Corallococcus sp. EGB: one gene and its partner. The protein of the gene in region 1 interacts with the protein of each later gene in a pairwise test. Links are inferred from orthologs where the notes say so. Each region holds a gene or a part of one and is shown in the gene's direction. Other genes may lie near its edges. The genes, in order: tsaE and rlmB.

The links.
Region 2: the proteins of tsaE (region 1) and rlmB interact in binary tests that used the Escherichia coli proteins (3 or more experiments, as listed by UniProt). The link is inferred for Corallococcus sp. EGB from one-to-one orthologs.

Annotation. Positions count from the first base shown.
Region 1 is NZ_CP079946.1:4,309,265-4,312,573, forward strand. The notes cover bases 1-3,000. They hold tsaE (tRNA (adenosine(37)-N6)-threonylcarbamoyltransferase complex ATPase subunit type 1 TsaE), read left to right. Parts: upstream 1-1,251; coding sequence 1,252-1,749; downstream 1,750-3,000. Other genes in these bases: KYK13_RS18190 (NAD(P)H-hydrate dehydratase), read left to right, coding at 1-1,264; KYK13_RS18200 (class II glutamine amidotransferase), read right to left, coding at 1,754-2,623; hutI (imidazolonepropionase), read right to left, coding at 2,711-3,000. Outside these bases: more of hutI, read right to left, coding at 3,001-3,309. UniProt on the Escherichia coli protein: Required for the formation of a threonylcarbamoyl group on adenosine at position 37 (t(6)A37) in tRNAs that read codons beginning with adenine.
Region 2 is NZ_CP079946.1:5,890,986-5,894,117, reverse strand. Bases 134-2,956 are described here. They hold rlmB (23S rRNA (guanosine(2251)-2'-O)-methyltransferase RlmB), read left to right. Parts: upstream 134-1,056; coding sequence 1,057-1,857; downstream 1,858-2,956. Other genes in these bases: tuf (elongation factor Tu), read left to right, coding at 2,420-2,956; KYK13_RS24210 (hypothetical protein), read left to right, coding at 605-1,051; KYK13_RS24215 (RimK family alpha-L-glutamate ligase), read left to right, coding at 134-539. In the rest of the region: more of KYK13_RS24215, read left to right, coding at 1-133; more of tuf, read left to right, coding at 2,957-3,132. UniProt on the Escherichia coli protein: Specifically methylates the ribose of guanosine 2251 in 23S rRNA.

The DNA of each region.
Region 1 (3,309 bases):
GGAGGCGAAGCGCAACCTCCAGGCGCTGGAGGGCTTCGGTGAGTCGCCCCGCGCCTTCGAGGCGCTGCCGGAGGCGGGCCCGGGCGACGTGGTGGTGGATGCCCTCTTCGGCACGGGCCTGAAGCGCGCGCCGGAGGGGGCGTTCGCGGATGCCATTGGCACCGTGGCGCGGTGGCGGCGCGCGGGGGCGAAGGTGGTGGCCGCGGACGTGCCGTCCGGCCTCCAGAGCGACACGGCGGAGCCCTTCTCTCCGTGCGTGGAGGCGGACGTCACGGTGGCCTTCGGCTTCGTGAAGCCCGCGCATGAGCTGGAGCCCGGCGCGTCGCTGTGCGGCGACGTGCGGCGGGTGGATATCGGGCTGGGGGGCGAGTCCTCGCGCGCGGTGTCCGGCGCGGAGCTGTTCCGCGTGGAGGAGAAGGATGCCCGCGAGGCCCTGCCCAAGCGCCGCGCGGATTCGCACAAGGGCACCTACGGCCATGTGCTGGTGGTGGCGGGCAGCCCGGGCAAGACGGGCGCCGCGGCGATGGTCGCCCTGGCCGCGCTGCGCAGCGGAGCGGGGCTCGTCACGGTGGCAACGCGTCCGGAGGCGCTGACGTGGGTGATGGCGCACTCACCGGAGATCATGGGCATTCCGCTGCCCGGTGAGGGCCCGCTGGGGAAGGGCGACCTGGAGGCCCTCAAGTCCGCGCTGGAGGGCAAGGACGCGCTGGTGATGGGGCCGGGCATCCCCCGAGGGCCGGAGACGGGCGCGCTGATTGGCGACCTGCTGGCCGCGGTGGAGGTGCCCGCGGTGCTGGACGCGGACGCGCTCAACGCCGTCGCGGAGGACCTCAAGGTGCTGCGGCAGGCCAGGGGGCCCGTGCTGCTCACGCCGCACCCTGGAGAGATGGCGCGGCTGTGGGGCCGGACGACGAAGGACGTGCAGGCGCACCGCGTGGGCGTGGCGCTCAACCTCGCCACGTCGCTCAACGTGACGGTGGTGCTCAAGGGCTCGCGCACGCTCATCGCGGAGGCGGGCGGGCGCGTGTTCATCAACCCCACGGGCAACGCGGGCATGGCCACCGGCGGCACGGGTGACGTGCTGTCGGGCGTGTGCGGCGCGCTGCTCGCGCAGGGCATCCCGCTGCCCAAGGCCGCGTGGACGGCCGTCTACGCGCACGGGCTCGCGGGCGACCTGATGGCCCGGCAGCGCGGGCTGATGGGGCTCATCGCCACGGACCTGCTGCCGGGCCTGGGCCACGTCTGGACGCGGTGGGAGCGGTGAGCGGCGCGGAGCAGCAGCCCACGCGCTCGCGGCGGCTCGTGTCTCCGTCTCCGGAGGAGACGCACCGGCTGGGCGTGAAGCTGGGGCAGCTGCTCCAGCCGGGGGACTTCGTGGGGCTGATTGGCGACCTGGGCGCGGGCAAGACGCACCTGGTTCGCGGCGTGGCGGAAGGGGCGGGCGTCGCGCAGTCCGAGGTGGCCAGCCCCACGTTCGCCATCGTGTACCCATATGCGGGCCGCATCCCGCTGTACCACGCGGACCTGTACCGCCTGACGGACTACGACGAGCTGTACGCCACCGGGCTCCTGGACCTGGTGGGCGGCGACCACGCGATGCTGGTGGAGTGGCTGGACCGCATCCCCCAGGCCGCGCCACGCGACTTCCTGCGCGTCACGCTCCGCCATGAGGGTGAGGACGCGCGGAGCCTCGACGTGGAGGCCTTCGGCGCGCGTCCCGCTGCCTTGCTCGACGCGTGGCTGGGCTGAGCCCTCAGCCCGCGGCGTGATGCGCTGCCTGCCGCGGGTTCAGCACGCCGTCCGCCAGCGTCTGCACCTTCCAGCGGTGGAACACGAGCCGCGAGTCCACGCCCACCACGTCCTCTTCATCCACGGGCACCCAGTGCGGCCCGCCGCACAGCGACTCGCTGGCGACGAGGAACTGCTGCAGCGGCACGCGCGTGCTCTGTCCGCGCAGCGCTTCCGGGCAGCCGCTGATGCCGGAGGAGATGAAGAGCGTGCGGTTGCGGCGCGTGGCCACCATCGCCTCGCCGTCCGTGACGAGGAAGTTCATCGCGGAGCGGTCCTTCGGCTCGCGGCTTCCCGGCACGTCCGTCAGCGTGGACACCAGCGTCATCGTCTCCGAGAGCGCCTGCGCCAGCGCCTCCACGCTCACCGTGCCGTCGAGTGGCCCGCGCGCCGACAGCCGCGACAGGAACAAATAGAAGCAGCGCTCGCTGTCCGTGGTGCCCTTGATGTTGACGCGCAGCTCCGGGTGGATGAGCGCTTCCACGGCGGCCTTGTGCTTCGCGAACTCGCGCAGCGTGCCGTTGTGCACGAAGGACCAGCGGCCGTAGTGGAACGGGTGGGAGTTGCGCAGCTCCACCGCCCCCACGCTCGCCAGGCGGATGTGCGCCACGACGGTCCGCGCGGAGACCTGGCTCGATACACGCTCGAAGTCGGGGTCGCTGTGCGCGGGACCCACGCCATGTGCGACGAGCGGCGAGGCATCCACTCCGTATGAAGCGATACCCCAGCCGTCCTTGTGCTCACGCGACTGGATGAGGAGGGAATTCCTCTCCGTGACCAGGGCGGTGTGGACAGCAGCGGGAACAGCACTCCTGAAACCAAATAATCGGCACATGGTGGCAGCTGATCTCTACAACGGCCGGCCCACGACGGAAGTTCCTCTTGCCCCCTTGTCTGATGCCAGCTGTTCAGCGGCACCCACTCAGGGGCAGTGATTCATTCGCGCGCGAAACACCACACGTCCACCCTTCACCACCACTCGCGCGTGACTGACACCCAGATGATAAGGCAGGTGCCGGTAGCTGCTACAGGCGAACAGCACCAGGTCGCCTGCGTCACCCACGGCCAGACGTCCCTGCCGTTGCAACCCCAAGCATTGCGCGGCGCCTCGCGTGGCGGCCCAGTAGGCCTCCGCGGCCGACAGGCCGTTCTCCAGGCAGGCGAGCCCCAGCACCAACGCCAGGTTCTCCGTCATGGAGGAGCCCGGATTCACGTTTGAACCCAAAGCAATATTGACGCCCGCATCGCGCAGCTTCCGGCCGGGCGCGTAGGGGCGCATGCGCAGGAAGAGGGTGGAGGTGGGCACGAGCACGGCGGTGACGTTCGCGGCGGCGAGCGCGCGGATGCCCTCGTCCGTCACCTGCTCCAGGTGGTCCGCGCTGGCGGCGCCCACCTCCGCGGCCAGGGCGGACGCACCGCACGCGGTGAGCTGATCCGCGTGGAGCCGCGGCGTGAGTCCCAGCGCCTTCGCGGCGGTGAGCAGCCGGCGTGACTCGTCCACGGTGAAGGCGCTGTCCTCCG
Region 2 (3,132 bases), 1.6 Mb from region 1 along the record:
GCCAGGAGAAGCACGGCGTGATGGTCTGCGAAAGCCTCCAGTCGCTGGAGGCCGCGCTCGAGGCGGTGCTCGGCCTGGGGCACAACCTCGTCATGCAGGAGTACGTGCGGAGCACCGGCCAGGACGTGCGCGTCCTCGTGGTGGGCGGCGAGGCCATCGCCGGGGTGCTGCGCAAGCCGCGTCCCGGCCGTCTCTCGCACACGCTCAACCGGGGCGCCCGGCTGGAGGCCCTGCCGCTGTCCCCCAGCCATCGCGACATGGCGGAGAAGGTCGCCCGGCTCGTGGGCCTGGAGGTGGCCGCGGTGGACATCCTGGACGTCCAGGGGCACCCCAAGGTCTTCGAGGTGAACAGCTCGCCCGCGCTCCTGGAGATGGAGGCCGCGACGGGGATGGACCTGGCCACGCCCATCATCCAGCGGGCGGAGGCCCTCGTCGCCGGCGCCGCCCCCGTCTGGACCGCCGCCCTGGAGACGCCCCAGTCCCTGCCTCCGCCACCGGGGCGCAAGGGCACCGTGAAGGTGAGCGCGCCGCGGAGTTAGAAGAGAAAGCGCTCCCCGAGCGTCCGAAGCCCCGGTATACGAACGCCGCCTTCCTGGAGACACCCATGCCCAGCTCCCGCCGCCTCACGACCCTGGCCCCCCTGCTGCTGACGCTCGTCGGCGCGCCGGTGCTGGCCCAGGACGTGGACCCCGCCACCCTCTACGAAGTCACCACCGAGGGGACGTCGACGCAGGTGAAGGCGGGAGGGCAGGGCACGTTCATGCTCGCCATCAAGTCGAAGCCCGGCGCCCACGTCTCCGACGAAGCCCCGCTGAAGCTGGAGCTGAAGGGCACGCAGCTGACGCCCGCCCAGAAGACGCTGACGCGTGACCAGTCCGTGGCGAAGAAGGCCGCCGGCCAGCAGTTCGTGGATCCGCGCTTCGAGGTCCCCTTCACCGCGATGTCCGCCGGCAAGGGCACGCTGGACGCCACGCTGACCTTCTTCATCTGCACGGAGAAGATCTGCGCCCGTCAGAAGAAGTCCTTCTCGCTGCCCGTGGAGGTCCAGTAGTCCCCATGCGCGAGCGCTCCTCGAAGCCTTCTGGGGGTGAACGCGGCGGCCACGAAGCCCCGCGTTACGTCCATGGTGTCAACCCCGTGCTGGAAGCCCTGCGTGCCCACCCCGACGCGGTGGAGCGCCTCTTCATCGTCGACGGGCAGGTCGGCGCCAAGGCCGCGGGCGAGCTGCTCAGCCGCGCGCGCGACGCGGGCGTCCGGGTGGAGAAGGTCGGCCGCGAGCGGCTGGCCGCGATGGCGGATGGCGGCGTGCACCAGGGCGTGGTCGCCGAGCTGCGCGGCTTCCAGTACGTCGAGCTGGAGGACGTGCTCGACGCCGCGAAGGCCAAGGGGCAGCCCGCGCTCGTCGTCGTGCTGGACGGCATCCAGGATCCGCACAACCTGGGCGCCATCATCCGCTCGGCCCACGCGCTCGGGGCCCACGGCGTCGTCTTCGCCAAGGACCGGGCCGTGCAGGTGACGGGCACGGTGGCCAAGGCCTCCGCGGGCGCCGTCGAGTACTGCCCCATCGCGCGCGTCACCAACATCTCCCGCGCCCTGGAGGAGCTGAAGGAAGCGGGCCTCTGGGTCGCGGCCGCGGACGTGGAGGGCTCCGAGCCCCTGTGGAGCGCCCGTCTGGACGGGCCCCTGGCGCTGGTGGTGGGCGCCGAGGGGGCGGGCGTGAGGGAGGGCGTCCTCAAGCACTGCGACTTCCGCCTCCGGATTCCCATGGGAGGTCAGGTCGGTTCATTGAATGCGTCGGTTTCCGCCGCGATTCTGCTATACGAAGTCGCACGTCAGCGGGGCCGTCCTTCCCGCTGAAACCCCGGATCAATCTCCTTGACTTGGAGAGTGGGGGCTTCTAAAAGGTCGCGCCTCTCAAGTCGCTGCCGGGTGGTTGACGGTCCGCCCGGGATGAGGTAGGGCGGGGCAGTTGCTGGATGGATGCCGGTGTAGCTCAGTCGGTAGAGCAACTGATTTGTAATCAGTAGGTCGCGGGTTCAAATCCCGCCGCCGGCCAGGTAGGACGGGCCGCGGATAAGGGCCCGGGACGCAGCAAGATGGTGTAGAGAGCAGCGCGCAGGACCACAAGCGAATATCTGGAGAGATGCCCGAGCGGCCAAAGGGAGCAGACTGTAAATCTGCCGGCTCTACGCCTACGGTGGTTCGAATCCACCTCTCTCCACTCGGCAATGCGGGAATAGCTCAGTTGGTAGAGCGTCAGCCTTCCAAGCTGAATGTCGTGGGTTCGAATCCCATTTCCCGCTCCAACCGTTGTAGTGCATCGCCAAGCCCTGATAGCTCAGTTGGCAGAGCGCATCCTTGGTAAGGATGAGGTCACCAGTTCAATCCTGGTTCAGGGCTCCATTTTTCGAGGAGTGTCATGTCCAAGGAAAAGTTCGATCGCAGCCTGCCCCACGTGAACATCGGAACGATTGGGCACGTGGACCACGGCAAGACGTCGCTGACGGCGGCCATCACGAAGGTGCTGGCGAAGACGGGCGGCGCCACGTTCCTGGCGTACGACCAGATTGACAAGGCGCCGGAAGAGCGCGAGCGCGGCATCACCATCTCCACGGCGCACGTGGAGTACAAGACGAAGAACCGGCACTACGCGCACGTCGACTGCCCGGGGCACGCCGACTACGTGAAGAACATGATTACGGGCGCGGCGCAGATGGACGGCGCCATCCTGGTGGTGTCGGCGGCGGACGGCCCGATGCCGCAGACGCGCGAGCACATCCTGCTGGCGCGGCAGGTGGGCGTGCCCTACATCGTGGTCTTCCTGAACAAGGTGGACCTGCTGGACGACCCCGAGCTGCGCGAGCTCGTGGAGATGGAGGTGCGCGACCTGCTGAAGAAGTACGAGTTCCCGGGCGACACCATCCCCATCGTCCCCGGCTCCGCGGTGAAGGCGCTGGAGGGTGACACCAGCGACATCGGCGAGCCGGCCATCCTGAAGCTGATGGAGGCGGTGGACAGCTACATCCCGACGCCGCAGCGCGCGACGGACAAGCCCTTCCTGATGCCGGTGGAAGACGTCTTCTCCATCGCCGGCCGCGGGACGGTGGCGACGGGCCGCGTGGAGCGTGGCGT